One region of the Paenibacillus sp. FSL R5-0749 genome, then DNA from elsewhere that is predicted to be linked to it. Evidence: a T-box and tRNA genes for the amino acid it is inferred to sense, from the RefSeq annotation. Region 1 holds a T-box; the other holds one or more tRNA genes.
What was found. The T-box of region 1 lies ahead of trpS (tryptophan--tRNA ligase). A T-box ahead of a tRNA ligase gene usually reads a tRNA of that ligase, here a tRNA-Trp.
Positions count from the first base shown of each region.

Region 2: it has a tRNA-Trp gene. The T-box ahead of trpS (tryptophan--tRNA ligase) is inferred to sense a tRNA for this amino acid. The anticodon was not compared.

Region 1 covers NZ_CP152005.1:739,609-755,965, reverse strand. Annotated here, with positions in the region: gene MKY85_RS03510 (PLP-dependent aminotransferase family protein) at 1-1,312, opposite strand, end outside; gene MKY85_RS03505 (DMT family transporter) at 1,480-2,415, shown strand; T-box leader at 2,443-2,756, shown strand; gene trpS (tryptophan--tRNA ligase) at 2,897-3,889, shown strand; gene MKY85_RS03495 (endospore germination permease) at 3,959-5,065, shown strand; gene MKY85_RS03490 (spore germination protein) at 5,046-6,515, shown strand; gene MKY85_RS03485 (Ger(x)C family spore germination protein) at 6,512-7,669, shown strand; gene MKY85_RS03480 (sensory rhodopsin transducer) at 7,731-8,147, opposite strand; gene MKY85_RS03475 (rhamnogalacturonan acetylesterase) at 9,057-10,298, opposite strand; gene MKY85_RS03470 (carbohydrate ABC transporter permease) at 10,373-11,212, opposite strand; gene MKY85_RS03465 (sugar ABC transporter permease) at 11,218-12,120, opposite strand; gene MKY85_RS03460 (sugar ABC transporter substrate-binding protein) at 12,260-13,543, opposite strand; gene MKY85_RS03455 (response regulator) at 13,763-15,316, opposite strand; gene MKY85_RS03450 (histidine kinase) at 15,291-16,357, opposite strand, start outside.
Region 2 covers NZ_CP152005.1:5,618,371-5,634,727, reverse strand. Annotated here, with positions in the region: gene MKY85_RS25210 (GNAT family N-acetyltransferase) at 1-180, shown strand, start outside; gene MKY85_RS25205 (MgtC/SapB family protein) at 213-923, shown strand; gene MKY85_RS25200 (hypothetical protein) at 1,071-1,664, shown strand; gene MKY85_RS25195 (DUF4097 family beta strand repeat-containing protein) at 1,691-3,100, shown strand; gene perR (peroxide-responsive transcriptional repressor PerR) at 3,268-3,690, shown strand; gene MKY85_RS25185 (glycosyl hydrolase family 18 protein) at 3,832-5,562, shown strand; gene MKY85_RS25180 (DUF2614 family zinc ribbon-containing protein) at 5,828-6,208, opposite strand; gene MKY85_RS25175 (nucleotidyltransferase-like protein) at 6,331-7,209, shown strand; rRNA gene MKY85_RS25170 (16S ribosomal RNA) at 7,666-9,217, shown strand; rRNA gene MKY85_RS25165 (23S ribosomal RNA) at 9,546-12,470, shown strand; tRNA gene MKY85_RS25160 (tRNA-Asn) at 12,537-12,612, shown strand; tRNA gene MKY85_RS25155 (tRNA-Ser) at 12,616-12,707, shown strand; tRNA gene MKY85_RS25150 (tRNA-Glu) at 12,717-12,788, shown strand; tRNA gene MKY85_RS25145 (tRNA-Val) at 12,856-12,931, shown strand; tRNA gene MKY85_RS25140 (tRNA-Met) at 12,950-13,023, shown strand; tRNA gene MKY85_RS25135 (tRNA-Asp) at 13,049-13,126, shown strand; tRNA gene MKY85_RS25130 (tRNA-Phe) at 13,222-13,297, shown strand; tRNA gene MKY85_RS25125 (tRNA-Thr) at 13,318-13,393, shown strand; tRNA gene MKY85_RS25120 (tRNA-Tyr) at 13,403-13,488, shown strand; tRNA gene MKY85_RS25115 (tRNA-Trp) at 13,495-13,568, shown strand; tRNA gene MKY85_RS25110 (tRNA-His) at 13,599-13,671, shown strand; tRNA gene MKY85_RS25105 (tRNA-Gln) at 13,694-13,768, shown strand; tRNA gene MKY85_RS25100 (tRNA-Gly) at 13,773-13,847, shown strand; tRNA gene MKY85_RS25095 (tRNA-Cys) at 13,854-13,927, shown strand; tRNA gene MKY85_RS25090 (tRNA-Leu) at 13,934-14,012, shown strand; gene MKY85_RS25085 (methyltransferase domain-containing protein) at 14,177-15,103, shown strand; gene MKY85_RS25080 (helix-turn-helix domain-containing protein) at 15,458-16,357, opposite strand, start outside.

The DNA.
Region 1 (16,357 bases):
GCACATTGGAGATGTTCAATCGCAACATCTGATCCTGATGTACCTGATAGGTTCCCTCTGGATAATACCGTTCAGTCGTATCAACGATGACTCCGCGCTTTTGAAGCCGGGATAGCAGAACACGAAGCGGCATATCACCCGCCAAAGGTAACACCGTATGCTCTCCTCCTGTTCGAGGAGCGTCCATAAACGGAGCAAAGTCTGGATAGGCGTCCAGCTGCTCCTGCACCGTGTGCATCCGGGCAGCATAACGGTTACGAATCACTTTTCTGTGATGAGCAAACATGCCGCTATGGACATAGATCTCCAGAGCAGCTTGAGACAGGACGGAAGTGTCGATATCAAGCATTTTTTTGTAAGCACCAAAAGATTGAATGAGTGGTAAAGGCAGAACGGCTACACCAATACGCAAGCCTGGAAACAGAATTTTGGAGTAACTCTTCAGATAGATGACCCGGCCTTCCGTATCATAGGACCATAGCGGGTCCTGTTTCGTATTGTCCTCCAGATCAGACAGATAATCATCCTCCACCAGATACACATCGTACCGCTGAGCAAGCCGGATCAGTCTCTTCTTCTCCGCAACCGTTAACGATGTACCAATCGGATTGTGAAAGCGTGGCATGACATAGAAAAACTTGATCTCTTCCTCTGCGAACTGACGTTCAAGCGATGCCCAGTCAAGCCCATCTTGGGTACGTCTCACACCAGCAATAGGTACATTTAATCCACCCAATAGGGAAGGCATATTGTGATAGGTCGGTAGTTCAAGCATTACTGTTCTTTTTCCATTGGGAAAAGGCATCAACGCAAGTACAGCCAGCGCCTGTTGCACACCTGATGTGATAAAGAACTGCTCTGTTCTTGCAAAAACCTGATAATCCGCAAACTGCTTCTGCAACAGCAGAATTAGCGAAGGCAATCCCTGATCTGTTCCATACATAAACAACTCTGCCTGTTTCTTCTCCATCGCCTGATCCACGCAATGACGAAAGTCCGCATAAGGGAACACCCGCGGATCCGGAGCAGCCGAAGCGAAGTCCAATGCTCCCTGCCAGTCCATATCCTGAGCACCTGTCCCGTTCTGTACGGCATAATAGCCGGATTGAGGGATGGCGTACACCAAATGCCGCTGTTCCAACCATTCATATGCACGAATTGCTGTGCTTACACTGCATTGATACTGTTCAGCTATAACTCGCACGGCTGGCAGTCGGATGCCCTTATCTGCCCACTGGCGACGATCCTGCTGCTGCATCTGTTCCTGAATCCATTGCTTTATAGCTTCGGCAATCACTTCATATTTTCTCACCGCACCCACTCCTCTCCTATAACTGTACCGATACAGTTTAACCTTTTATCTATTGTAGCACGATGCACCCGGCAGTATATTGAATAAGGCAAGCACGTGCCTTGAACCTGACATATTTCAGGATGATAAAGATCATACGCTATGACAAATGTATTGGAGGAGCATTCATGAACACAGCACATACTCGGGGATACGCATATATCGCAGCTGTATTGTACGCGGCTATTATCGGTCTATCTTTTCTATTTGTTAAAATGACGGTCACTGTTGCACATCCCATTGATGTGCTTGCCCACCGATTTGCGTTGTCGCTAATCGTTGTTAGCATTCCTGTCGTTTTGGGTTGGATCAAAATCCGACTGAACCTTCATGATCTGTGGCGAATTATTCCACTTGGGCTGTTATCTCCCGTCCTATTTTTTGCCTTTCAAGCCTTTGGACTCGTCTCGTCCAACTCATCGGAAGCGGGTATTATTCAGGCTATGGCCCCTGTTTTCACTCTCATTCTCGCTTCTGTCTTCTTGAAAGAACGAACATCCACCCTGCAGAAGCTATTCCTGCTGCTGTCTGTCGCTGGAGTTGTTTTTATTTTCATGATGCAAGGTAATGGCATGTCTTTGGGTAACCTGAAGGGCATTGCATTATTGCTGTTATCCACGGTGTGTTTTGCAGGTTATGGCGTACTTGCGAGACCATTAACCCAGAAGTACAAACCGATGGAATTAACATGGGTCACGCTGATGGTTGGCTGTGTTGTATTTAACGCAGTCTCCTTGGTCCGACATGCTTCAAGCAGTTCCATGATGGACTACATCAAACCACTGGGAGATGCCTCCTATCTGGGTGCCCTTGCTTATCTGGCGATCCTCTCCACCATGATCTCCACCCTGCTTGCGAGCTATGCCCTGACCCATCTGGAGGCGTCCCAGATGAGTGTATTCAGCAACCTGTCCACACTCATCTCCATCGTAGGAGGTGCATGGATATTGCACGAACCTGTTGGTAGTCATCACTATATTGGTGCATTGTTGATTATCGCAGGTGTGCTTGGCACCAATATGAGCGGTCGCAAACATAGGCTGGTCAGTGGAATCAAAGAGTGATATAATTCTGGAAATTGTAAACATTTGTTATCCGCGATGATGAAGAGAAGTACATATGTCAGGATGCTACAGAGAGCCGGCGGCTGGTGGGAGTCGGTGCATCGGATATGTGGAAATGGGCTTCGGAGTTCCAAGTTGAACAAAGTCTGTATCCTTTCCTAGGAATACATACTTTCAGTAGGCGAGGCGGCATGTCCAGCCGTTATCCATGGACAGGATATCGATAGGCATGGAAGCTCATAAAAGAGCTCCTGGTAGATACCTCATCCGTATCCCTCAAGTGGGCCGCAACAGAGCGGCCAATGAAGGTGGCACCGCGAGGCACAAGCTTCGTCCTTTATTCTGTTCCCAACCGGGGAATGAGATAAAAGACGAAGCTTTTTTGATTTTTTTGCAGGCTGAAAGGAGGTGATGGTCGTGGAAGACGGCTGGTGGCGACAGCTCAATGTTGAAGAATCACAAAACCAAAGGAGAATAAACCATGAACAAAAAGAAGGATATTATTTTGACAGGAGATCGGACTACCGGACAACTTCATCTCGGCCATTACGTAGGCAGCCTGCGCAGTCGGGTACAATTGCAGGAAGAGTACAAAACCTATATTTTACTGGCAGATGTTCAGGCACTCACCACCCACTATGATCAACCTGGCCTGATTGCAGATAGTGTTCATCAAGTCACGCTTGATTACCTCGCCGTAGGCATTGATCCGAACAAAGCTACCCTGTTCATTCAATCCATGATTCCGGAAATTGCGGAATTGACTGTGATCTTCTCCATGTTTGTTACCGTCAATACACTCCGGCATAATCCGACTATCAAGAGCGAAGCACGTGATCGCGGATATACCGACCTGTACTACGGATTTCTCGGATATCCGGTCAGTCAGGCTGCTGATATTGCATTCTGTAAAGCCACCCTTGTTCCAGCAGGGGAAGATCAGATTCCTCACATTGAGACAGCACGAAAATTGGTTCGCCGGTTCAACGAGTTATACGCTCCCATTCTCCCAGAACCCCGCATTTTGACCGGAGAGCGGCTTGGAGGGCTGGATGGCGTTGGTAAGATGAGCAAAAGCATGGGCAATGCGATCTCATTAAATGCAAGTCCTGAGGATGTAAAAGCTAAATTGATCAAGGCCAAGACAGATCCTGCCCGCATCCATCGTTCCGATCCGGGACATCCGGATATCTGCCCTGTTTTTGCCTATCATCAGCTTTTCCGCAAGGAGAACGCAGTCGAAATACATGCCAGTTGTAGTCAAGGCCGGATTGGATGCAAAGATTGTAAACAGATCGCAGGTGAAGCCATCAATGATCTGCTTGCTCCTTTTCGCGAACGACGTAATTATTATGAACAGCGTGATGATCAGGTGAAAGAGATTCTTATCGAGGGTACCCGTGAGGCTAGAAAAGCGGCCCAGGAAACGATGTTAGAGGTAAGAGATGCCATGGGCATTCGTTATTTCGACTGACGGTATGAAGGGCTTCAAACACGTTAACACTGCTGAGGACAGTCTAATGGGAAAAGGGGACTCTTCAGCATGAAACGAACACAGCCTTCTTTTTTACAAGCCATGATGTTGATCATGTTATCCGTTGGCTTGATCAGCCATGTTCTGATTATTCCTGCCCTTTTGGCTGCGGCCAAAAGGGATTCTTGGATTTCCGTCCTGCTATCTGCCGGACCATTTCTGATATTCGCGCTAATGCTCGCTTATGTCTCTCGTTTCCTTCAGCATCAAACGCTGCATGATTGGTTAACTTCCCGTCTCGGAAAGCCCATTGGCATGTTATTTCGAGTTGGTAACAGCCTCTTTTTTCTCAGCGTCATCTACTTCACCCTGCACGATACCACGGCTTGGGCTAAAACGAACTATCTGACCGAAACGCCCGTATTGGTAACCAGTATTGCCCTGATGTCTCTCTGTGCCTACGCTGCGTATAAAGGTATTCGCTCGCTGGCCTTTACCGCAGGGTTAGTCCTGCCACTAGTTGTCTTGTTAGGTTTCTATGTTGCTATCGTAAATACCCAATACAAGGACTACAGCCGTCTGTTGCCTGTTCTTGAACATGGATGGCATCCCATTCTTAATGGCATGGTCTACAGTCTTGCAGGCATGTTTGAACTGCTGTTCATCTGGTACATCCAGCCTCATCTCACCAAACGTATACGTGTATGGCAGTATCTGATGCTCGCACTCATTCTTGTAGGACTAACTGTCGGCCCACTCATTGGGGCGATTGTGGAATTCGATCCTTTTGAGGCTGCCAAAATGAGATATCCCGCCTTTGAAGAATGGCGAATTGCCTCTTTGGGCAAATACATTGCCCAGACCGACTTCTTTTCCATCTACCAATGGCTGGCAGGTGCATTCACCCGAATTAGTCTTGCCATGTATATTGTAGTAGAAATATGGAATATTAAGAGCTCTACCAAAAGGCTTATCAGTTGTATCTCGTTGGGTGTCTTCTTTATCCTGACCATGTTGTATCCTCTGGATGATATGACCTTCGAAAAGCTTCTGGTCGAATACATATTCCCGTTCAATCTCATATATCTGAGCGGACTTGCGATTATAGCAACGACGGTTGCCTTTATCCATTCACGCCATCAGAGGAGGAAACATCATGGAGCATCAAAAGATTGACACCACGTCCCATGAAACACTGCTTGCCTCTTTGAAAGAGCAGTTCAATCCATGCGCAGATGTTGTTATTCAGACCTTTCCTGTCAAAGATGAATCCGATCAGCCAGTCATCTTACTGTATTGCGAAGGGCTTGTCGACGGTAAACAAATCAACCAATTTATTATCCCACGTTTAGAGCGGCACGCCCTAATCATTGAGGAATCACATCCCAAAGAGTTGGGATTAACCTTAAATCCGATTGAGGATATCACCAATTTCAAGAAACTTAATCTGTTGATTTTTAGTGGACAGCTATTGATCATCTTTGATAACGGTGTTCAAGCCTGCAGTCTGGATATTGCTGATATTCCAGGACGCAGTCCAGAAGAATCAGCTATTGAGACCTCAGTTAAAGGCCCTCGCGATGGATTCACCGAAGAACTCACGACCAACGTCGCCCTTATTCGCAAACGAATGAAAACATCTTCGATGTGTTACGAGAAATATGTCAAAGGCGGTCGTACTCAAACTGCCATTGGACTACTGTATGTAAAAGATATTATTAATCCAGACATTCTAAAAGAAGCACGACACAATCTGGATCAAATTGAGATTGACGGCATTATAGGTAGCTCCATCATGGAGCGAGCTGTCATGGGAGGGGTTCGGAGCATCTTTCCGCTCACGGATAACACTGAACGTCCTGATTTTGTTGTCGATTCCCTGTTAAATGGACGTTTTGCCGTTCTCATTGAAGGTTCTCCAGTAGCGGTCATCGCGCCAACTACACTTTTCAATCAATTGAAATCTCCTGAAGATAGGAGTACACCCTTTTTCATCGTTACCTTCGAACGAATCTTGCGCATCTCCGGACTGCTGATTGCCTGTTTCTTCCCAGCCTTCTATATTGGGCTGACCAGTTTCAATGTGGAACAGATACCGCTACCGCTCTTGGCTACAATTGCTGGTACTCGAATGGGCCTGCCTATGCCTGTGACACTGGAAGCATTTCTAATGATTTTTATGTTCGAGCTATTCAACGAAGCTGGTCGCAGGTTACCACGTGCATTGGGCCAGACCGTCAGCGTGGTCGGCGGGCTTATCATTGGGGATGCCGCTATTCGCGCAGGGATTACGTCTCCTACCATCATAGTCACGGTAGCCATTTCAGTTATCTCCAGCTATATTCTCGTGAACACCGTGCTGAGCGGAGCTACCGCCCAGGTTCGGATCGGGATGCTTCTCATCTCTTCCATTCTTGGATTATTCGGATTCATGATTGGACTATTCGCCCTGTTGGTTCACCTTGTATCCTTAGAATGTTATGGAGTGTCTTATCTGACGCCCGTCTCTCCCTACATTCCAGGAGATTTCACGCAGGCCGTATCCATGCCACCGTCCATGAATAAAAATAAGCGTCCGGAAGCACTTCACACCCAAGATTCAACTCGTCGGAGAAAACGCCCATGATCCGATGGACGTCCATGACTTGCCTACTTGTGGGGTGCTTGATCCTGCTAACCGGATGCTGGGATTCCAAGGAAGTGCAAAGTATTAACTTCATCACAGCGATAGGAATAGACTATGTGGACAACCAATATATTGCGTATGCCCAATTGATAGACTTCTCGAGTATTGCAAAACAGGAAACACCAACTTCCCGGGAAACAAGGGACATGTGGATAGGACGAGGCAAGGGTACAACTCTGAGCATGGCTATTAATGACTTGTATGAAACATCACAGCAGCAAACGCTCTGGACTCATGTTAAGGCCATTGTTTTATCAAAAAATGCTTTGGACGGAAAGTTGGAGGATATATTTAATACGTTGCTGCATTCAGGTCAACTGAGATATACACCTTGGATTTATGCGACTGAGCAGGACATTCCGGAAGTACTATCCCCTTCTGCGCTGCTGAACCAATCCGCCCAGACCATTGAGATATTCGAACCCATGAGGCTATACAAACAGCATTCGGGTTACGAACCTATTCGGCTACATCAGCTTCTCGATGGATTACGGGAACCAGCTTCCGTCATTCTCTTACCTTCGGTCTCCACAAGGAATGAGACGTGGTTCAATGGCGATAAAAACCCACCTCTGGTTAGAATGGATGGATTTTATGTCATTTCCCAAGGCAAAAGTCAGGGTAGAGTTGCAGGAGCAGATGCAGACGGTACACGATATGTGAAATATAAGCGTGTTCATCAATATCCTTTGTACGTGTATGGGAATGGCGGAAAGACTCCTGATTTAACCCTGATGCTTCGTAATCCCAAGACCAGAATCACGGCCAGGAAACAAGGAGACGGCGTCACATTCGATATGGTTACCTCGGTCAAAAGTTCCATCACCGAAGACCATGGAGCCCCGCGCACGCCACACGCCATGGAACAAGAAGCGGAAAAACAGATCGAATCCGAGATTCGAGATACGTTCGAAAAAAACAAGTCACGCAAGATTGATTCATATGGTCTTGCAGAACATCTCTATCGCCACAATCTACCCTTGTGGCAGCAAGAGGTCTCTCAACGGTCTGATCCCCTTGAGCGTTTCAAGCTTGGTAAAGTGGAAGTGCATGTGGATATCCTTAATGCAAGCACGTATAAATACAGTAAATAAAAGAAGACCTGTGACCTGCATGGTCTTCTTTTGGGTTTGAATTTCGTGCCAAGTTGATACGTTATTTTAATGGATAAGCCATGACACTCATCAGAGCCAATTCTGGCTGGGTGGTGTCCAAACGACTGTACTGAATGATGACTGGGATATTGCTTGAAACCGTGATGGCATAAGGTACGCCTGACGGGATAGACTGCTCTCCCGATTGTAGCGATGCGGTACGAATATGTTTTGTTCTTCTCGCTGGCACCTCCGCCACAATATCTTCGAGTGGTTCTCTGTCTTCAAAATAGATTGTGATGTTCAGTTCCGCATCGGCGGCACCTGTGTTTAATACACAGATGCTCTCGTGACTTTCCAGTGTGCCGCTGCTCTCCGGCGGGATGTAGCCATCAGGGATAACCCAGTAGGTATGACCTGTGGCTGTCGGATCGTTCTTATGGGCTGATGCACCTTGTTTGGTCGGCTCCAATGTCATTGAAATATATCCTCCAATCATTAAGTTAAAATCGGGTGGGCTCGCACGGTAGTCGCTCCGATGGACGGATCGGGCTGTGGGCCGCTGTTGGCTCGGGATTTCTTTGGCTCATTCGCGGGGGCAAACTCTTAAAAATCCGGTGGGCTCGCACGGTAGTCGCTCCGATGGACGGATCGGGCTGTGGGCCGCTGTTGGCTCGGGATTTCTATTTTTTCCCCCTCATCAGGGGAAATCCCGCTCCAAAGGCGGACGCTTCGCTCCCTCTACCCGATTCCGTCCTCCTCCGCTGCTATGCTCGCCGAACTGATTTTAAAAAATTATTGCCTTCGCTCTTCGCTGGGCAACTTTTTGCTGGCTCGTTACTTCGTTTAACTCGCTACCGTTTTTAAACCCTGAATAACTCGCACGGCAGTCGCTCCGGTGGACGGATCGGGCTATGGGCCGCTGTTGGCTCGGGATTTCTATTTATGCCCCCTCAGCAGGGGAAATCCCGCTCCAAAGGCGGACGCTTCGCTCCCTCTACCCGATTCCGTTCTCCTCCACTGCTACGCTCGCCGAACTGATTTAAAAAAATTATTGCCCTCGCTATTCGCTGGGCAGCTTTTTGCTGGCTCGTTACTTCGTTTAACTCGCTACAGTTCTTAAACCTTAAAATAACTCGCACGGTAGTCGCTTCGATGGACTGATCAGGCTATGGGCCGCTGTTGGATCGGGATTTCTATTTATTCCCCCTCAGCAGGGGAAATCCCGCTCCAAAGGCGGACGCTTCGCTCCCTCTACCCGATTCCGTCCTCCTCCGCTGCTATGCTCGCCGAACTGATTTAAAAAATTATTGCCTTCGCTCTTCGCTGGGCAACTTTGTTTCGCTCGTTACTTCGTTTAACTCGCTTAATAATTAAGGGCATGAACCTACCGCAGATACATCTGCAATGGTTGTAATTGCAACTCGCGGATGGCTTCTGCCACCTGCTGGGCAAGGCGGCGGGCGCCGCGTTCTTGAAAATGCGTGTTATCCTCCACACCCGAAGGGAAGTTCACATACTCTCCTGGCAGCACCCACATAAAGTCGTCCTTGGTGCCCTCAACGCCCGCCTGCTCGAACAGACGGCGGCTGCGCTCAGCCAGATCGATCAGCGGTACACCTTCCTGTTCCGCCAGCTCACGTACGGCGATGATATAATCGCCATGCGTATCAGTCAATGTGCCATCATCCGCGAAATAACGACGATGCACCGGGGTTATGAGCACCGGACGTGCCTTGGCTTCACGGGCAGCATCGATATACTTTTTCAAATATTCCTTATATGTTGTGAATGGGTCGGTCCCACGTTCAGGGTCCGGCTTCTCATCGTTATGTCCAAATTGAATAAACAGAAAATCCTCGGGTTTGATTCGCTCCAGAATAGCGCTGAGCCTGCCTTCATTCATAAAGCTGCGGGAACTGCGCCCTGACTGGGCATGATTATCCACTGCCACATCATGTTTGAACTGTGCTGGCAATAGCTGGCCCCAACCACAATACGGATACCCACTTTCCGGCTGGTCCGTTACGGTTGAATCCCCGGCAAGAAATATAGTCATGGTCTGATTCGCAAGGGTGATCTCTAACGCATTAATTCTTGGCGCGGGACCGGAGAATGACAGACGAAGTCTGCCGCCACGAACAACGACCGAGAATCGCATCTCTGCAAATTGCCCAGGAAGTGTACGAATGGTTGGCAGTACAAGCCTGCCCTCACCAGCTTTCACACGGGTTACTGTCTCAGCCAATTCATCACCTGCAACAAGTAAAACTTGATAGGTTCCATCGGGAACATCCACAATGAAGGATGCTTTGAGCGGAATACAGAAGCTCGAACGCAATCGGGCAGACATGGTTGTCTGCCCCGGGTTGTTATGATGTTGTTTCGTGGAATTCGACACGTCATCATCTCCGATGCGTTGTTTCTCATACACCAGAGAACCCGCTTCGAATCCGTATCCGTCTCGTTCCTCATATGCGGTTGTTGCAGTTACTTTCAGATAATCCCCTGTCTCATCTGCTCTTCCCGAGTCCGGTCCAAAGTTAAACTTCCAGCTGGTCACGGACACTGCCTGGCCCTCTGCCGCTGCCTCCATGGCAACGGCCTGACGATCCTGAGCTTTATTCAAAAGCGATAACCTCCTTGGTTAACTTTCGTAAACGTTCAATCGGGCAAGATACGAAGATATACAGTTAAGCCTGCTTATCCTTTCAATCCGCTGGTACTCATCCCTTGAACAATTTGTTTCTGGAAGATGAAGAACACAGCTACAACCGGAACCAGACTGACGATGGACATCGCGAACATTGCGCCCCAGTTGGAAGCAGATTCGCTATCCAGGAACATTTTCAGTGCCATCGATACGGTATATTTCTCAGGCGAGTTGAGGTACAATACCGGACCGAGCAGATCCTCCCATCTCCAGTAGAAGGAGAAAATTGCTGCAGTTGCCAGAGAAGACTTGATCAGCGGCATAATAATCTGAATATATAATCTGAATTTGTTACATCCATCGATGGTTGCAGCCTCATCCAGCTCCTTCGGAATTGTTCGAATGAACTGTACCATCAGGAAGATGAAGAACGGCATTCCGAAGAATGTAGGGACAACAATTGGCAGAATCGTATTCAGCCAACCGAGCTTCGTGAAGATAATGTATTGAGGAACCAAGACCACGTCATGTGGCAGCATCAGCGTCAACATCATAATGGAGAACCAGAAGCTACGACCTTTGAAGCTAAGTCTGGCAAAACCAAAAGCGATCAGCGATGACGATATCACAGCACCGATGGTAGATATAACTACAATTACAAGGGAGTTGGTGATGTAATCCATGAACGGTCTTCCTGCTGTGCCTTTCCAACCATCCACATAGTTACTCCAGATCCACTCTGCTGGAAACAGGGTATCTGCGGTAACAAAGATCGTACGACTTTCCTTGAATGAACTGAAGAGCATCCAGAGTACGGGATAGAGCATCAGGAGGGCAAGAGCTGCAACGAACAGGTGATACACGGGCCATTTTACATTTTTCCATACCATCATCGTTACTTCCCTCCTTCAGATTCGTAGAATACCCAGTACTTGGATGTCAGGAACACAGCCACCGTGAGCATACCAATCATAATGAGCATGATCCAGGCCATTGCCGAAGCATACCCCATGTTGTTAAACATAAATGCCTGACGGAACAGATACAGGGAGTACAGCATGGTACCATCCATTGGGCCGCCTTCGCCTTTGGAGATAATGTAAGCAGGTACGAAGGTCATGAATGCCCCAATTGTCTGCATGATCATATTGAACAGGACGATTGGGCTAAGAAGCGGCAAGGTGATGCTGAAAAATTTCCGAACCGGATTCGCTCCATCCACACCTGCTGCCTCGTACATCTCAGGGGAGATATTTTTGAGCCCAGCCAGGAAGATCAGCATGGACGAACCGAACTGCCACACAGACAGTGAGATCAGCATAACCAGGGACGCATTCGGGTCACCAAACCAGCTTATAGGCCCAATCCCAATTGCCGTTAGAGCGCTGTTGATAACACCCTCATTACTGAAGAGGTTACGCCACATAATAGATACAGCCACACTACCGCCGATAATGGATGGCAGGTAATACAACGTCCGGTACGTTCCAATCATACGAGAGCCAGTGTTGAGGACCATCGCTACGAAGAGGGCAAAGATCAATCTTAACGGAACCCCAATGAATACATACAGAAACGTCACTTTGACCGAGTTCCAATACTTCGGGTCATCAAAAAACATTTTGGTGTAGTTATCGAGCCCAATCCACCGCGGAGAAGTGAACAAGTTATAACTCGTGAACGACATATATAAGGATACAAACATGGGGATGAGTGTGAAGCCCAGGAATCCAATAATAAACGGGCTTATGAACGCATATCCGGTTAAGTTTCGACGTAACGACGAATACTGCCTCAATGGAACGAACCTCCTTCATGGATCAGCTTGCTCTCTCATCCTTACTTCGGTCATCTGGACGGGGAAAGGCCCTCGCATTCGCGAGCAGCCCCATTCCCGACCATCCCTGAAGTGGGACGAGCAAGCTATCATTCAACTGTTATTTATTGTTTGCAAGTACCGATTCGGCATTTTTGCGGAATGTTTCTGCTGCCTGTTCAGGTGTGATTTTGCCAAAGTTCAACTCTTCAACCACATCGGCCAGAGCAGAGATTACTTCCGGTGAACCCACCGGTGGCGGTGAACTCATTGGTGAAGCCTTAGGCTCCATTGCGGCTACGAATTCAAAGACCTGTTTCGTGGCGTCACTCAGCTCAGGTGCGATGGCTTCCTTGATTGCTCCGGAGATTGGTACACCGCGCTCCCCTTTGATCAGTTTGTTGGCTTCCACGTCATTCACCCAGAAATCAATGAATTTAGCCGCTTCTTCCTTCACTTTGGAGTTGGATGTTACACCCCAATACATACTTGGTTGCATATAAAGTCCTTTTTCCATATCAGGTCCTGGCATTGGAGCAATTTCGAGCGGACGGTTCGCTACCTGTTGCAAAGCTACGAACTGGTTGGACCACTGCCATACGCCAATTCCTTTTTCCTTCACGAGATCCGATTCCTCAATAATGCCTTTGGTTTGGTTGGCTACATCCGGTGTAGGTGCTGCGCCCTGCTCAATCATACGGCGCATAAGTCCGAAGAATTCAACAAACAATTGGTCATCATCATAACCAAGACCTGTGCCTTCCGCATTGTATAGCGACAAGCCTTTGGTACGCAGGAAGTAATGGAAGAAGATATCCGGAGCTACCCCTCCATCCAAATACAGACCTTTCTCAGCGGCTTGTTTACCCAGTGCTTCGTACGACTCCCAAGTCATATTGTCAGGGATTGCATCCACGCCTGCTTTTTTAAGCAACGCCGGATCATATTGGAAGCCCAGAACGTTAACACCGGCAGGTACACCGTATTGTTTGCCATTAATTACACCTGTGCTAATTACATTCTCAGACACATCGTCCACTTTGATCTGGTTGCCCAGATAAGGAGCTAGATCCTCAAGCTGACCATTCTGTGCATATTGGCTGATGTAGGAAATATCCATCTGAACGATGTCAGGCAATTGATTTGCTGCTGCTTGTGGTGCGAGCTTTTTCCAGTAGTCATCAAATGAAGCATATTCCACGTCAATTTTGACATTCGGATTTTTCGACTTGTACAGGTCAATGACCTTCTGTGTATATTCATGCCTTGCATCCGAACCCCACCAAGCGATCCGCAGAGTAACCGATCCATCCGAAGACCCCTGTTCGCTTCCTCCACCTGAACTACATGCCGCTGTAAAAACGAGCAACGCAGCCATCATCAGGAATATTGCCTTTTTCACCATGCCAATCTCCCCTTTTATGTTGATATGGTTGTGTGAACGCGTTATCCTCTTATTTCTGATAACGCTTTCACAAACTTGTTAATGTCATTTTCGCAAATGTACGACCAGAGTTGAATACACAAAACCGTCTTGTTGGTTCAAAAAACAGAGGAGGACAACAGCCCCTCTCAGCGCTGTTCATCCTCCCCAGACATGATTCATACGATTGATATCCCATTGTTATATGCCGCTCCTGCGGAATTCCGTAGGTGTCATACCGGTCCATTTTTTGAACACCTGACTGAAATATTGCGAATTACCGCCGAATCCGAACAACTCAGCGAGTTCGAATACTTTAACATCCCCGCCTCTGCGGATATGATCACACGCCCGTTCGATGCGCAGACGATTGACGTAATTGGAGAAATTCTCGCCCGTGACTTTTTTGAAAATCTTGCCCAGATAATCCGGATTCATATATAACATCTGATGAGCGACTCCATTGAGCGAGAGATCTGCCTCTCCATAATGACGATCCACGATATCCATCATCTTCTCCACGGCGGAAGACTGGCGACTGATGTGGTTTTTGTAATACCCGGAAGTTAGCCGGGCTGCACTGCTTGCAACAAAAGTTTTTAATCCAGATAACGTATCGATATGAGGTAGTTCCGCCATACGCTGGGTGAATTCTGTTGCCTCCTCGGGCGGACATACATGAACCATCGCAGAATACAGCTGCACTACATAAGAACGAGTCACCTCAATCTCCAACTGCTGACGCGATAATAGATCAAACAGACGATCCACCTCTGCCGCGGTTTCTTCTGTATTGCCCGATTTGATCAACTGACACAGTTGCTCCGCATCCTGTTCTACATGCACGCCGTCGCATTCTCCTGCCAGAACGAGATCATTCTTCGTGATCAGTTTGCCTTCACCAATAAAAAAACGATGGTTCAGATACTGCAATGCCTCACGAAACAACCGCCGGGACTGGATCATTCGATCTGCTTCACTCAGCGCAGCGGTCACTTCCAGTTTATACAGTCTGGTAAATGCAGCCCGAACCTCTTCAATATTTTCTTCCAATCGGCCCGGATCAGTTGAATCCGCAAGCAGAATCAGAAGTTTGCCTTCAATGGTAGTGCTTAACAGTACATCCGGTAGCAGATCACTGGCAATGTTTTTGATCGCAAATAAGTGACTGTAATCATGCTCATCTACGATTCGGAACAGCAGTAACCGAACTGTGTTCTCTTCAAGCTCCAGATCGAACAGCTCCTGATAATATTCCAGATCAACTGGCCCATAGGTTCGGTTGGTCATGAATTCTAGCAGAAATTGCTCCTTCACATGCGGAAGGACACGCTGCAATCGCTGTTTCATCTCACCAGCAACATGCTCCTTCACTTGAGCATCCTGATGTTCCTGCAACAGTTCGGTTAACGCATCATGGATCTGATTCTCATTACATGGTTTGAGCAAATAATGCTTCACACCATATTGCATCGCCCTGCGGGCATACTCGAACTCCTTGTAGCCGGATAACATGATGAAACGTACCCCTGGATATGCTTCCGATGCCTTCTCTATGAGTCCGAGACCATCCAGACCAGGCATGGAGATATCCGTAATAATAATGTCAGGTCTCGACTGCCCGATTTTGTCCAATGCTTCAATCCCATTCCTCGCCGTACCCACCAATTCCGTACCTGCCGCGGCCCAATCGACCACTTGGGAAATCCCCTCCAGAATGACACGTTCATCATCTACGAGCATCACTTTGTACATCGTCATCGTCCTCTCTGATCCAAGGTATGCTGATCGATACTACAGTTCCTGATCCGGGCTTGCTGCTCATCACCATTCCACCTTCATCACCGAAGGTCAGTCTGATTCGTTCCTGGATGTTAGATAACCCAATGCCCTGTCCTCTTGTCTGAATACGTCCTTCGTGTAGTTGTTCCAGAAATTCCGGTGTCATCCCCGGACCGTCGTCTTCGACTTCGATAATCACCTTATCTCCATCTGCTCTCGCCCGAATACGAATTCGGCATGGTTCAATGCTTGGTTCGAGTGCATAATGTATGGCGTTCTCCACGAGTGGCTGTAACGTTAACTTGGGAATCCGGGCCGTTCCCACCTCAGGAGCAATCTCCATGTCAAAATTAAGTCTCTCCTCAAAACGGGTGCGCTGAATGGTCACGTAACTGCGGACAATGTCCAGCTCTCTTTCCAGCGTGATCCACTTCTCGGACATATTCACAGAGCTACGCAGCAGAAATCCAAGCGCCTCAACCATTTCCGAGATCTGTCGTTGCTTCTGCACTTTGGCCAACCAGTTAATTGATTCCAACGTGTTATATAGAAAATGTGGATTAATCTGCGCCTGAAGCGCTTTCAACTCCGTCTCACGAATCACCAATTGCTTGGCATAGTTCTCATCAATCAATTCACGTATCCGTTGAAGCATCATCTTGAAGGTGCGATGCAGCAGCCCCACCTCATTCTGTGGAGATATGGGAACATTGCCAAGGGCAGCCTCCTCCAGTTTATCCAAATCGCCTTTTTCGATATTACGCATCTTTTTGATCAACTGCGCAATCGGGTGGGTGATACTGCGAGAAAACTTCGCTCCAATAATCAGTGCGACCAGAAAAATCATAATAAAGATGACCGTGACCAGCTGTTTGACAAACTGAATTTGTTTAAACATCTGATCAAAAGGCGTCGTATATAGGTAAGTCCAGTCAGTGTAGGAAGAGTTGGCCCGGGCGACAAAATAACGACCATGCTCAAACATGGCGATGCCATAAGGTTGGGTCCGCTTCA
Region 2 (16,357 bases), 1.9 Mb from region 1:
GCATCTTTGATGACGTACGTGTTGGAACAGCATGCGGATCTACCGCGTTATATCGTCTCCACAGGAACGCTGAATCAACCCGCTGTCAATCTGTACACCAGATTTGGTTTTCATCCCGTGGAAGTCACACAGATTGCACCTGGAGTGGAATTAACGACTTTTCACAAGAATAAACTTTAATAATATGAACAACTTGAGGAGGAATACCGACTTTGGGCGATCCCTGGTTCATTGATGAGTGGCACATTTTATTACGATTATTGCTGGCTATGCTGCTTGGAGGGCTCGTAGGCCTGGAGCGGGAACGGTCCAATCATGCGGCCGGTTTGCGTACCCATATTCTGGTATGTCTTGGTTCTGCATTAATTATGATGTTGTCTGTTTATGGTTTTAAAGATTTTGCTAATGAATTAAATGTAAGGATCGATCCAGCACGTCTGGCCACTGCTGTAATTACGGGTGTTGGATTCCTGGGAGCAGGAACAATTCTCTTCACTGGTAAATCCATTACCGGACTGACGACAGCTGCTTCAATCTGGGTTGTTGCAGCCATTGGGCTTGCAGCAGGTGCGGGATTCTTTTTTGCCTCCATCGTATCAACGGTCCTGGTATTGCTTAATCTATGGGTCTTCAATAAGTTAGAGTTGAGGTATTTACGAGGGAACAAACTGCATGTGGTTACACTTCATACTTTGTCAGAACCCGGTTTTCTAGAGCAACTGTCCTCATGCATGGAACAGGAGAAGATCAAAATTCGTAAAATTACCGTGAATGAACAAGACCTGGCATATGCCGAGATGTTGTCAGTTGAACGTAAAATCGAGATTGTGTTACATGTTCAGGTACCACATGATTTCAAAACGGTAGGCTTGGTATCCAAGTTAAGACAGTGGGAACACGTTACCAAGGTATCGGTCGAATAAATGAATTACAACCCTCCCCAGGCCAGTAGTGCCGGAGGGTTTTTGGTCATATCCATATTTCTTCCAGTTACTCTCCTTGCTCTTTAGGGTACTATCTAACCAAATGCATGAAGAGCGGAAGGTCAGTTCAGAAGAGAGGAGTATGTTATGAAACGGAGACGTCAATCAAACAGAAATAACAGCACGGGTCAGAGCAAACCGATCAGGAATCGGACTCACAAGTTTATTGCGGGATTACTGAGTGCCATTATACCTGGCTTGGGTCATATTTATCTGAGATTGTACATGAGAGGTTTGACCTTTATGCTGCTTGTTTTGCTTGACTTGTCAGCAGTGCTTTACTTCTCATCCATTGGTATACAGATCAATGTGCCACTGCTTATCCTGCTGGCTTTGTGTATCCCGGTTATTTACTTTTACAATGTATATGATGTACTGCAATCTGCGGATTGGGTCATGATGCGCAGACGTAGAGCCGTAACCCAGGCAACCGCGGACAAGCCATTATCCAACGAACGTTCTATACGAGATGCAATGATGGTCTGGGAGAGAGGAATATCGTTTGGATTACTTTTAATTGTGGGAGGATCATTGATGGTGCTGTTTTTCCGCAAACCGCGCTGGTTCCAAGAGATCCTTGCCATGTACGGCGGATATTCGTTTGCGGTTCTCATGATCGCAGGAGGTTTGCTTCTGTTTGGGCGTGAGTTCTGGGTCATGTTGAACAAGAAAAAATTGTAGTCGAAGCGATACAAGGAGGGAACGTGATGAACCGTAAAGTCCGGGTTGGCCGCTATACGGCTGCCGCCTTAATCGTAGCGGTCGGTGTGCTGTTGATTATGGATAAACGGTGGGGAACTGACTATGTATATGAGATGGTGGACTGGTGGCCATTTTTGCTCGTTGTTCTAGGTGTTGAATATATTGTGCTGTTCCTCTGGACGCGCAGAAGGAAAAAAGTGCAATCGGATAAGCCGAGCAATCCTGATGAACAAGTCAAAGTACGTTTCAGACCCGATGCCAAAGGCATTCTAGCCTCACTGATTTTGGCGGCTTCCGTATTTATCGTCACCGAGCAGGATCACTACATGCACTTATGGAATAGAGTAAGTCTAAATCTCGGAGCGGCATCCATGGACTACAGTCAAGCGGCAGGATATATGGAGGATAAGGGCACGATTCGTGTACCTGTTCGCATGGATACGTCAGATCTTGTAGTCGAAGGTGTCAACGGAGATATCTCGGTGCAACGGGGTGATACGGAGGAGATTGAGGTACGAACGGTTGTCTGGGTAGATCAGACGACGGAAGTACAGGCAAAGGCGGTTGCAGCAGCCTCTTTTGTAGAGACCGATGGTACAAAAGTCATTCATATCAAGGCTACAGGCAAGACGTATGGAGATAATGAAAAAACGCAGCCGCGTATGAATCTTACTATCACAATCCCAGATGATCGTCGTTTTAATCTGGATATTCGAACTTCCAATGGAGCCATATTATTAAACCGTCCGGAAGCGATTAGTACTATACTGGCCGAAACGGGTAACGGACGTATCCGGATTACCAATGCTGTTGGAGATATCTCAGGGAAAACCTTGAACGGAGATGTCATTGTAGCCAACGCCATTGGTAATGTAGATCTGGACAGTAACCGTGGAGACATGAAGGCTCGAGGGGTATCCGGTGATGTCGATCTAACCACACAAGTGGGAAGTATCAGTATTGCAGACTCCGTAGGCGAATTCACCGCAGAGACACGTAACGGTAATATTACGCTGGATGGAGCCAATCTGGGTATTAAAGCTCAATCGCTTAATGGCAGTATTAACATTGTATCTTCCAAAGTCGGGGGAGACTGGGATGTGTACAGTGCTGTGGGAGCCATTAACGTATTACTTCCTGATCGCGGAGACTACAGTCTTGCGGGTTCCAGCAGTTATGGGGATCTAAGTACCGATCTGCCTTTCAAAGTACAGAACAAAACCATAGAAGGCCAGCTGGGCGAAGGTGAGTATAGGGTGAAAATCGAAGGAAATAGCGATCTTACCATTCAGCGGAACCCGGCTGTATCTACGCCTGAAACAGTCCTACCTGATTCTGAAGATACGGCTGAAAATCTGGAACAGACTACCGAGGACGGACCAAATTCCCAGGATGATTCTACAGAGGTTCCTTGACTGCCGCGTTGACAATAAACTTGTAATCGCCGTACAATAAATATACACTGGCAAGATTACACGGCATGAAAGATGGATTGTCGTTCTTCATGGCCGGGAATCAACTCTGTGCGAGGAGACAGTTAATCACTCTTCACCAGAGAATGAAAGGTAAGGCGGTGGGTTTTATGGCAACACGTGTCCAACATGCGTTGGAGCATCTGAAAACGACCGGTGTCCGTATTACACCCCAGCGTCATGCCATATTGAACTATCTGATGGAATCCATGGGGCATCCGACAGCCGATGAAATTTACCGAGCCCTTGAACCCCAATTTCCCAGTATGAGCGTGGCAACGGTATATAACAATTTGAAGATGTTTCTGGAAGCTGGCATGGTCCGGGAATTGACATACGGAGATAATTCAAGCCGCTTCGATGCCAATGTGACGGATCATTATCATGTTATCTGTGATCAATGCGGCAAGATTGAAGACTTTAGCTATCCTTCACTGAAAAGTGTAGAGCTTCAGGCGGAGTCTAGTACAGGATTTGAAGTACACGGCCACCGATTGGAAGTGTATGGCGTTTGCAAAAGTTGCAGGGATTAAGAGAGTTGAATTACAATATTAACGTGCAGAATTCAGTATGGATTCTTCACGTTTTTTTTTAGCATTTATGCAAAACATTCATTTTTAAAACAACTTATGCGCACATCCTTATGATTCAGCATAATTAACGGAGGTAGACGTTTGGGTAGAAAAAGCAGATATACACGTCAGAAGCGACGTTCATTTTGGCCCGGTTTTCTCGGGGCTTGTCTGATCGCTGGAGGGGCTTACTGGCTTATAACAAATGTATGGTTGAACCAGATCCATGAAGACCCCGATTGGGTAGGGAGAAGCCAGCCTATTTTTGTAGATGGGCAACTGATGGATGGAGACGCCTTGGGTACAGGAGATCAACTCAAGTTGCCTGTAAAGGTGCTGCAAGAAGCAGTTGATGCGGGCATACGTTACGAACCAGAGTCAGGCGATATCATTATTGCCTCCCCTCAGCGAGTTCTTCATATGAAAGAGGACAGCACACAAGCAGAACTTAATCACAAAGATTATCCTATGACGGTAAAACCTGAGGTGAAGGATGGAGAAGCATACATTCCGCTCAAACCATTGAAGGAAGTGTACGGCATCGCCATACAGGAAGATTCGGTAACAGGTGCTGTACTGCTGATGCGCGGAGGAGACACGATACAATATGCAGAGATTGATACGCTGTCATCCAAAGCAGATAAGACGGTGCCGTTATATAAACGTGGGGGAGAATCCTCACCAATCATTGCCGATATGGAAAAGGATGCACGGGTACGTGTATGGCAGACGGGTGATGAACAGAGTTTTGTCCAACTCGATAATGGATATGCCGGATATGTAGATAATGATCATATTGCACTCACGGAGAAAAAGAGGGTGGACACGCCCAAGTATACGCTGACTGCAGCAGAGAAGAAGTGGCAGAATAAACCGGTAAATCTGGTTTGGGAAGCCGTGTACAACCGTCAGCCTGATGTGGGCTCTATCGGTAAAATGCCTGGTGTGAATGTGGTCAGCCCCACATGGTTTCACATTACGGATGGACAGGGCACGGTGAAAAGCAAGGGAAACCAAGCTTATGTGAACTGGGCTCACCGTTCGGGTATGGAAGTATGGGGACTTATGGATAACAGCTTTGACCCGGACGTTACCAAAGAAGCTGTCGCTTCTTACGAGACACGTACTCATATTATTGAGCAGATGTTGGAGTATGCACAGACGTATCAATTGGATGGGATCAATATCGACTTTGAGAACGTGTATACCGATGACGGGCAGAATATTACGCAGTTTGTGCGCGAGATCAAGGCGATGGCACGCATACATGGATTGATGTTATCGATCGATGTAACACCAAAATCGAACAGTGAAATGTGGTCCGCCTTTCTGGATCGCCGTGCATTAGGTTCTTTTGCAGACTATGTCATTGTGATGGCTTATGATGAACATTGGGCGGCCAGTCCCAAGGCTGGGTCGGTAGCGTCTCTCCCATGGACTGAGGCTTCCATGAGACGCATACTTGAGGAGGATGAAGTACCTTCTAACAAATTGATCATGGCGGTTCCGCTCTATACAAGAATCTGGACGGAAGAGAAGAATGATCAAGGGGAGGTTAAAGTGTCTTCCAAAGCGGTAGGCATGAATACCATCGTGGAACTGATCCAAGAAAAGAAACTCAAACCCGAACTGGATCAGGCAAGTGGACAAAACTATGTGGAATATGAGGAAGAAGGAGCTACCAAGAAAATATGGATCGAAGATGCCGTGTCCCTTCAGGCGCGCGTGGATTTGATCGCTTCCTTGAAGCTGGGCGGAGTAGCGGCATGGAATCGGAGTTTTGCTAACGCCTCTGCATGGGAGGTATTGAAGCAGGCCGGTTACCAGAAATAATAGGCTCATGCTCGGTGTTCGACGAATGGCTTCTCTGTTCTTCTCTGCCAAGCCAGAAGGCGCTCCCGCTCGATACCACCTTATATGTAATCTATCATTTTATTAGCTATAGGAATCATAACTTAATTTCATATCTCGACTATTAAACAGCAACAAGGACTTACTGATAAGCCAAGTCCAAAAAGGTCCGGTAGACATACCGGGCCTTTTTTGTTCTTCAATGAAATTAGGGCAAAGACATTTAGCGGTTGGAGATCATTTCGTGCTAACCATCAGTGGGGGGAACTGTTGTGGAAGGCGCTTTCAGTTGTTGACTGGTCATATTGGCCTTATTAGGATCCAGGGTGAGGATGGTATGACAGAACATACATCGATCCGTTTTGCCCAGCATTTTGGTTAACTTCCCGCATTCCGGACAGTCGACTTGTACTGCGCTGGTGGAGAGCATACCCGCCCAGAAATAAATGGCTAGACTGGCCATCATGGCGATTAATCCGATGACAAGTCCTACAGCTGCGAATACCTTGCCAGCATGTCCCCAGAAAACAATTCCTGCTGTTCCCAGTATCATTAGGCCCATCCCTAGCATGGTCAGTAGTAATCCCCAAGTGCGAAAAGCATTAATTTTTGCTGATTTAAAAATCATGAAAAATGCTCCTATCGTATGAGTAGTATCGGACCTGGAAAAGAAGGAAACTTTAGTCTGGATGTAGAATTACATTATAACTGACTTGGCGCTTATCTGCCATGAAATGTATGGAGGGAATCGTGGAATTAAAGAACCTTGCTTTTTTGTCCGAACAGTCGGAAGAGACAGGGGCAGTTGGGGCTATCGCTTATTCCCACCCGGGAGAGCGATTCCACGGCTCCCTAATTCAAGATTTCGAATTATTGGTACTTGTTGTTCATAATGATGATCAATTAAAATCGGCGGTGGGACATTACAGATATGGTGATCTTCGTTATCAAATGATCTATGCAAGCCGTCATGAATTAAAGAGTAGTATAGTTACCGGGAATCACAATAATCTCACCGAGTGTCTGATTGAAGGTGAGATTATATGGGAAGAGGACAGTGCCTTAAGCGATTTGCGACAAGAACTGTCTGCCTTTGGTACAGAATTACGTGAGCAGAAGCTCCTGCATGAATTCACCAGTTTCTTGAGGATGTATGTGGAGGCGAAACGTCATATCCAGGAAGGTCATGTTGTAGATGCCTACTACAATGTATTAGAAGCTCTGGGCAACTGGGCAAGAATTGTATTGATTGAACAGGGGATATACCCAGATCATGCCGTCTGGACACATGTGCAGAATCTGGATCGTGCTTTGTGGAAACTATACCAAGAGCTTACGGTAAGCTCGGAGACACTGGAGCAGAGAGTAGAGCTTGTACTGCTTGCCTGTGAGTTTTCGGTAATGTCCAAAATGAGTGAATGCTCAGAGCTGCTGCTACGTGTGTTAAGGAGTCGCAAGGAGCCTTGGAGCATCAATGAACTTGTTCATCATCCGCAGTTAAGATTCGTTCGAGAAGATCTACCTCTGGTTATACGCAAGTTGGTCTTTCGTTCTATAGTAAAAGAATCGCCAGGGTGGCCATCGATCGAAGGAGAGGGTCGGGAAATTCGGTATTGGATAGAAACATAATCTTCTTCAAAAGTCTGGCAATAATTGATCGCATAAGGGAGGGGAAACCTTCCTTTTTTGTTTGTTTAATAATTTATAAAAAAATGTTGACTCTGATTCACGATATATGATACATTATATTTCGTTCCTCAAACGAGATTATCGCCAACAAACGATAAATTCTTCAGAGGAAAAGTGAAGAACTAACGCATCAAAAAAAGAAATTAAAAAAAGTTCTTGACGAAAACAAACGAAATGTGATACATTATTTAAGTCGCCGCCGAAACTTGGTTGAGACGAAAAAGAAGTGAAACAAATCGTGTTTGATCTTTGAAAACTGAACAACGAGTGAGTAAATATTCTGCTTGCAGAGTGAACGCGAAAGTTGGAGACGAGCCTTGGCTTGGATCGACTGGAGCACAATTGAGATTTTAATCTCGTCAGATTCAAAATGAGCTTATCGCTCTTTTCAATACTTTATTGGAGAGTTTGATCCTGGCTCAGGACGAACGCTGGCGGCATGCCTAATACATGCAAGTCGAGCGGAGTTGATAAGAAGCTTGCTTCTTTGAGACTTAGCGGCGGACGGGTGAGTAACACGTAGGCAACCTGCCCTCAAGTTTGGGACAACTACCGGAAACGGTAGCTAATACCGAATAATTGTTTTCTTCGCCTGAAGGAAACTGGAAAGACGGAGCAATCTGTCACTTGGGGATGGGCCTGCGGCGCATTAGCTAGTTGGTGGGGTAACGGCTCACCAAGGCGACGATGCGTAGCCGACCTGAGAGGGTGATCGGCCACACTGGGACTGAGACACGGCCCAGACTCCTACGGGAGGCAGCAGTAGGGAATCTTCCGCAATGGGCGAAAGCCTGACGGAGCAATGCCGCGTGAGTGATGAAGGTTTTCGGATCGTAAAGCTCTGTTGCCAGGGAAGAACGCTTGGGAGAGTAACTGCTCTCAAGGTGACGGTACCTGAGAAGAAAGCCCCGGCTAACTACGTGCCAGCAGCCGCGGTAATACGTAGGGGGCAAGCGTTGTCCGGAATTATTGGGCGTAAAGCGCGCGCAGGCGGTCATTTAAGTCTGGTGTTTAATCCCGGGGCTCAACCCCGGATCGCACTGGAAACTGGGTGACTTGAGTGCAGAAGAGGAGAGTGGAATTCCACGTGTAGCGGTGAAATGCGTAGATATGTGGAGGAACACCAGTGGCGAAGGCGACTCTCTGGGCTGTAACTGACGCTGAGGCGCGAAAGCGTGGGGAGCAAACAGGATTAGATACCCTGGTAGTCCACGCCGTAAACGATGAGTGCTAGGTGTTAGGGGTTTCGATACCCTTGGTGCCGAAGTTAACACATTAAGCACTCCGCCTGGGGAGTACGGTCGCAAGACTGAAACTCAAAGGAATTGACGGGGACCCGCACAAGCAGTGGAGTATGTGGTTTAATTCGAAGCAACGCGAAGAACCTTACCAGGTCTTGACATCCCTCTGATCGATGCAGAGATGTATCTTTCCTTCGGGACAGAGGAGACAGGTGGTGCATGGTTGTCGTCAGCTCGTGTCGTGAGATGTTGGGTTAAGTCCCGCAACGAGCGCAACCCTTGATCTTAGTTGCCAGCACTTCGGGTGGGCACTCTAAGGTGACTGCCGGTGACAAACCGGAGGAAGGTGGGGATGACGTCAAATCATCATGCCCCTTATGACCTGGGCTACACACGTACTACAATGGCCGGTACAACGGGCTGTGAAGCCGCGAGGTGGAACGAATCCTAAAAAGCCGGTCTCAGTTCGGATTGCAGGCTGCAACTCGCCTGCATGAAGTCGGAATTGCTAGTAATCGCGGATCAGCATGCCGCGGTGAATACGTTCCCGGGTCTTGTACACACCGCCCGTCACACCACGAGAGTTTATAACACCCGAAGTCGGTGGGGTAACCGCAAGGAGCCAGCCGCCGAAGGTGGGATAGATGATTGGGGTGAAGTCGTAACAAGGTAGCCGTATCGGAAGGTGCGGCTGGATCACCTCCTTTCTATGGAGAATCGTTTCCTGTAACGGAAACATTCAAATAGCAGACTAGATCTGCACAAACTAGCCAGGTCGGCTAGTTACTCACTCGTTGCTCAGTTTTGAGAGCTCAAACTCTCAAACAGCTTGCTTTTGCATGGAGCTTGTTCTTTGAAAACTAGATATCGAAACGAAAGTAAATGCGAATTAGAACATTCCTTTTTAGCTGAACTTGTGTAAACAAGTTTCAATAAAAACGGTAGATTGCATGAGCGAGTGATCGAAATGGAACGACTTTTGGCTTTGGACGCAGTCCAAAACAAGCGGAGTGACAGCTCGAACACGAGCGATATGGTTAAGCTACTAAGAGCACACGGAGGATGCCTAGGCGCTAGGAGCCGATGAAGGACGTGGCGAACAACGAAACTGCCTCGGGGAGCTGTAAGCAAGCTTTGATCCGGGGGTGTCCGAATGGGGAAACCCAGCTGGGGTAATTTCCAGTTACTCACAACTGAATACATAGGTTGTGTAGAGGCATACCAGGGGAACTGAAACATCTAAGTACCCTGAGGAAGAGAAAACAATAGTGATTCCGTCAGTAGCGGCGAGCGAACGCGGAGAAGCCCAAACCAAAGAGCTTGCTCTTTGGGGTTGTGGGACGTCTCACATGGAGTTACAAAGGAACCGGTTAAGCGAAGAGGTCTGGAAAGGCCCGCCAAAGAAGGTAAAAGCCCTGTAGTTGAAAGTCTGTTCCCTCCGAGACGGATCCCGAGTAGTGCGGGGCACGTGAAACCCCGTATGAATCCGGCAGGACCATCTGCCAAGGCTAAATACTTCCTAGCGACCGATAGTGAAGCAGTACCGTGAGGGAAAGGTGAAAAGCACCCCGGAAGGGGAGTGAAATAGAACCTGAAACCGTGTGCTTACAAAAAGTCAGAGCCCGTTTTAGGGGTGATGGCGTGCCTTTTGTAGAATGAACCGGCGAGTTACGTTCCCGTGCAAGGTTAAGGTGAAGAGCCGGAGCCGCAGCGAAAGCGAGTCTGAATAGGGCGACATAGTACGTGGACGTAGACCCGAAACCGGGTGATCTACCCCTGTCCAGGGTGAAGGTGCGGTAACACGCACTGGAGGCCCGAACCCACGCACGTTGAAAAGTGCGGGGATGAGGTGGGGGTAGCGGAGAAATTCCAATCGAACTCGGAGATAGCTGGTTCTCCCCGAAATAGCTTTAGGGCTAGCCTCGGAAAACAGAGTCGTGGAGGTAGAGCACTGATTGGGTGCGGGGCCCGCAAGGGTTACCAAGCTCAGTCAAACTCCGAATGCCATAGACTTACTTCCGGGAGTCAGACAGTGAGTGCTAAGATCCATTGTCAAAAGGGAAACAGCCCAGACCATCAGCTAAGGTCCCCAAGTGTGTGTTAAGTGGGAAAGGATGTGGAGTTGCACAGACAACCAGGATGTTGGCTTAGAAGCAGCCACCATTGAAAGAGTGCGTAATAGCTCACTGGTCGAGTGACTCTGCGCCGAAAATGTAACGGGGCTAAACACACCACCGAAGCTATGGCTTGATGCTTGCATCAGGGGTAGGGGAGCGTTGTATAAGGGTTGAAGGTGTACCGTAAGGAGCGCTGGACATTATACAAGTGAGAATGCCGGTATGAGTAACGAAAAGATCAGTGAGAATCTGATCCGCCGAAAGCCTAAGGGTTCCTGAGGAAGGCTCGTCCGCTCAGGGTAAGTCGGGACCTAAGGCGAGGCCGAAAGGCGTAGTCGAAGGACAACAGGTCGAAATTCCTGTACCACCGTAAGCCGTTATGAGCAATGGGGGGACGCAGTAGGGTAGTGACGCGGACTGATGGATGTCCGTCTAAGCAGTGAGGCTGATGTGTAGGCAAATCCGCACATTGTAAGGCTGAGCTGTGATGGGGAGCGAAAATTGTAGTAGCGAAGGTCATGATCTCACACTGCCAAGAAAAGCCTCTAGCCAGGTGAAGGTGCCCGTACCGCAAACCGACACAGGTAGGCGAGAAGAGTATTCTAAGGCGCGCGGAAGAACTCTCGTTAAGGAACTCGGCAAAATGACCCCGTAACTTCGGGAGAAGGGGTGCCCCGGTAGTGTGAATAGCACGAGGGGGCCGCAGTGAAAAGGCCCAAGCGACTGTTTAGCAAAAACACAGGTCTGTGCGAAGCCGTAAGGCGAAGTATACGGGCTGACGCCTGCCCGGTGCTGGAAGGTTAAGGGGAGTGGTTAGGAGCAATCCGAAGCTGTGAACCGAAGCCCCAGTAAACGGCGGCCGTAACTATAACGGTCCTAAGGTAGCGAAATTCCTTGTCAGGTAAATTCTGACCCGCACGAATGGCGTAACGACTTGGGCGCTGTCTCAACGAGAGATCCGGTGAAATTTTAATACCTGTGAAGATGCAGGTTACCCGCGACAAGACGGAAAGACCCCATGGAGCTTTACTGCAGCTTGATATTGAATTTGGGTACGATCTGTACAGGATAGGTGGGAGCCTTTGAAGTGGGAGCGCAAGCTTCCATGGAGGCAACGTTGGGATACCACCCTGATCGTATCTAGGTTCTAACCTGGTACCGTAATCCGGTGCGGGGACAGTGTCAGGTGGGCAGTTTGACTGGGGCGGTCGCCTCCTAAAGAGTAACGGAGGCGCCCAAAGGTTCCCTCAGAATGGTTGGAAATCATTCGAAGAGTGCAAAGGCATAAGGGAGCTTGACTGCGAGACCTACAAGTCGAGCAGGGACGAAAGTCGGGCTTAGTGATCCGGTGGTACCGCATGGAAGGGCCATCGCTCAACGGATAAAAGCTACCCTGGGGATAACAGGCTTATCTCCCCCAAGAGTCCACATCGACGGGGAGGTTTGGCACCTCGATGTCGGCTCATCGCATCCTGGGGCTGAAGTAGGTCCCAAGGGTTGGGCTGTTCGCCCATTAAAGCGGTACGCGAGCTGGGTTCAGAACGTCGTGAGACAGTTCGGTCCCTATCTGTCGTGGGCGTAGGAAATTTGAGAGGAGCTGTCCTTAGTACGAGAGGACCGGGATGGACGTACCGCTGGTGTACCAGTTGTTCCGCCAGGAGCACCGCTGGGTAGCTATGTACGGACGGGATAAACGCTGAAAGCATCTAAGCGTGAAGCCCCCCTCAAGATGAGATTTCCCAGTATGTAAGACCCCTTGAAGACGACGAGGTAGATAGGCTGGGGGTGGAAGTGCAGCAATGCATGGAGCTGACCAGTACTAATCGGTCGAGGGCTTATCCAATAGCAAGTGATAGTTCGCATGTTTCGTTTCGAATCTAGTTTTCAGAGAACCAACTCTGAAGCATATTCCCTGATAGCTCAGTTGGTAGAGCACTCGACTGTTAATCGAGTTGTCACAGGTTCGAGCCCTGTTCGGGGAGCCATATGGAGAGGTGTCCGAGCTGGCCGAAGGAGCACGATTGGAAATCGTGTAGGCGTCACAAGCGTCTCGAGGGTTCGAATCCCTCTCTCTCCGCCATAATAACAAGGCCCGTTGGTCAAGGGGTTAAGACACCTCCCTTTCACGGAGGTAACAGGGGTTCGAATCCCCTACGGGTCATATTAACTTCAAAAAAAGAAGTTGATTTTTACAACAAGATTATGATATGATCATAAATGTGTTGTTCGGAGGCTTAGCTCAGCTGGGAGAGCATCTGCCTTACAAGCAGAGGGTCGGGGGTTCGATCCCCTCAGCCTCCACCATAATATTTTTTTTAACGACGCGGGGTGGAGCAGCCCGGTAGCTCGTCGGGCTCATAACCCGAAGGCCGCAGGTTCAAATCCTGCCCCCGCAATTAACTTTCCTTGTGAAAGTACTATGGAACCGTGGTGTAGTTGGCCTAACATGCCTGCCTGTCACGCAGGAGATCGCGGGTTCGAATCCCGTCGGTTCCGCCATTTAATCTTTACATGAGGCAAACTGTTCACTACATCTGCTGTATGGCACTGATGCCCTATATAAAGTGTAAGGAATTAAGATTAGACTTTATTATGGCTCGGTAGCTCAGTCGGTAGAGCAGAGGACTGAAAATCCTCGTGTCGGCGGTTCGATTCCGTCCCGAGCCACCATTTTTAAAACAATTTAATATGCCGGTGTAGCTCAACTGGTAGAGCAACTGACTTGTAATCAGTAGGTTGGGGGTTCAAGTCCTCTCGCCGGCACCATGTAATCCTGGAGGATTAGCGAAGTGGCCAAACGCATCAGACTGTAAATCTGCTCCCGTACGGGTTCGGTGGTTCGAATCCATCATCCTCCACCAGTTTTTAGGGGCATAGTTTAAAGGTAGAACAACGGTCTCCAAAACCGTTGGTGTGGGTTCAATTCCTGCTGCCCCTGCCAATTAACTTTTAAGAAATTTAACCTTTTGTGGCGATCGTGGCGAAGTGGTTAACGCACCGGTTTGTGGATCCGGCATTCGGGGGTTCAATTCCCCTCGATCGCCCCTTTGTTTTTTCATTTTTTATTGGGGATTAGCCAAGCGGTAAGGCAACGGACTTTGACTCCGTCATGCATAGGTTCAAATCCTATATCCCCAGCCATTATGCGGACGTGGCTCAGCGGTAGAGCATCGCCTTGCCAAGGCGAGGGTCGCGGGTTCGATTCCCGTCGTCCGCTCCAAAATATGGCGCCATAGCCAAGTGGTAAGGCACAGCTCTGCAAAAGCTTTATCCCCAGTTCGAATCTGGGTGGCGCCTCCAGTATGTGCCGGCGTGGCGGAATGGCAGACGCGCTCGACTCAAAATCGAGTGGGAAACCGTGGAGGTTCGAGTCCTCTCGCCGGTATATTGAATAGCCCTACATGTTGCTTATGCAATGTGTAGGGCTATTTTATTTTATACAGATTTTTGTACAGTAAAGAATATTGGACTTTAATAAACATTGACGTATGATTATATTCAGTATATTGTAGATAAGTAAAGTCTTTAATTTAGAGGGAGTGAAGCAAAGTGAATAATGAAAAAAATGTATCGGATACCGATCTGTTATTTAATCTTTCTGTATGGGAAGAGGCATGGAAAAATCGTCCGAGAAGTCCAAAATATAAAAAGAAAAGCGCCCCATTTAATACAGAAGAAGCATTTGAACGATGGGCTAGGGATTATCATGTACAGTCGTTCTCTGAAGAAGGGAAGCAACGTTCCGAGCGTATTATGAATTGGATTGAGAACCAAGGTGTGGAGTTCGAGGGATTATCCATTTTGGACATTGGAGCTGCTTCGGGCATATTCACCATTCCTTTTGCAGAGAAGGGAGCAATTGTGACTGCAGTTGAACCATCTGAGTTGCTTGTCTCCCTGATGAAAGAGACGATACCTACAGCTCTTGAATCTAATATCGAAATCGTTAAAGAACGGTATGAGGAAATCGCCATTGAAGATAAGGGCTGGGAGAAGAAATATGACTTTGCATTTGCATCCATGTGTCCGGCAATGTCAGATTGGGAAACGATCGAGCAGGCGATCAACTGTGCCCGGAAGTATGTGTATATAAGCACTATGGCTGGACAGAAGGAACACACATTAATGGATGAACTTAAGGATGTACTGGGGGTAACTTCTACATACAAGGCCGGTGATATGGGATATATTCAACAGTTACTGTATTTAAAGGGTTATTCATACACTATGATCATTACGAGAGAAGTTAACTCATTTGAAGTACCAGTGGAAGAGATTATCGACAAGCTGCCAGAATTGCTTAATACGTATGAGTTACCATCGGATGAAGATTCTCTTAGTCTGGCTGAGAAATACATCCAAGATACATACAAGGATCGTACGGTGACCTTCTCACGTGGAGCAAGGTTCGGGAAGATTCTGATCCAACTTGAACAGCCAAACATGAAAACAGTTCATATTAAGGATAAGCGATAAATCGTATAGGCTTGTTATGTGTTCAAGGAGAACCAGCAATCGGGAGAAACAACGTGGTCTAACGTCTGAGATGACGCTAGGAAGCCTCACGCTGGCACACAAGAAGATGTATATGTGAAACAGATGAAGTTTGAAGGTAAGTTATAAGTTATTACAAGAGAGAGCAGGATCGTTGCTCCCTCTTTTTTTTAATTAAAAATTAAAGTGCATTGATCCAAGTCCTCGATTCCTTGAGCCTATAAAGCTTAATCAATGAACTACATATGGGCTAAAGGAATACTTAAATCCAATATCGAGACCACGGTAAAAACTAAGCCTGAAACTCGACACGAGACACGAAACGAAACACGTAGTTTACTTCCTGCTGCATACTTCTGCATTCTGCTTACGCTCACGATACTGACCGGGGGTAATTCCTTCATATTTACGAAATGACCGAATGAAATTTTGCGGATTGTTGTACCTAAGTCGTGCTGCGATATCTTTAACGGTTAGATCACTTTCGTCCAGCCATTTTTTAGCGATGTTAAATCGGTACTTGGTTAAATATTCACTAAATGAACAGCCTGTCTCTTTACGAAAAACACTACTTAAGTAGTTGGCATTGTAGTGAAGCTTCAAGGCACACTGCTCAAGCGTCAGATCCTTATCATAATCTTGATGAATCATGGCAATCATTTTCTCTGATATATGCTGATATTGGGCAACCTGTCTCGCTTTAAAAATCTGAATGACGGGCAAGATGACTTGATGGTTAAACCATTCCTCAACTTCAGCAGCGTACTGCAAACGATGAAGTTCATGAAACATCGATCCACGGCCTTGTGAGATCTGCCCGAGACGTATGCCGGAATCCTGAGTCATCTGCAAAATATGTGTGAGCAGCCTCGTAAGAGCCACCTGATATTCTTCTGGGGAACACTCCATACCAAAGATCACTTCAAGAAGTTGTTGCAGAAGAGTAGGTGCCTGGACTTCATCCGCACTTTGAATAGCTTGGATCAACGAATATTCCAATGATTCTGGGTAGGTCATGGAGCAAGTGGGAGCATAATGATCAATGTTCTCATACTGAAAGATAATACCTGGGCCCAGCTTCATCCGATGCTTCAGTGCCTCCATTGCCTCTAAATAAGCCTGAGGAATGTGGTATAAGGAGTTATGCGGCTGGCTGAAGCCTATGCTAACTTGAAGAGCTAGAATTTTATTAATTTGTTGTTGTAACTGGTCTGTTAATACATATAGCTGCTGTGA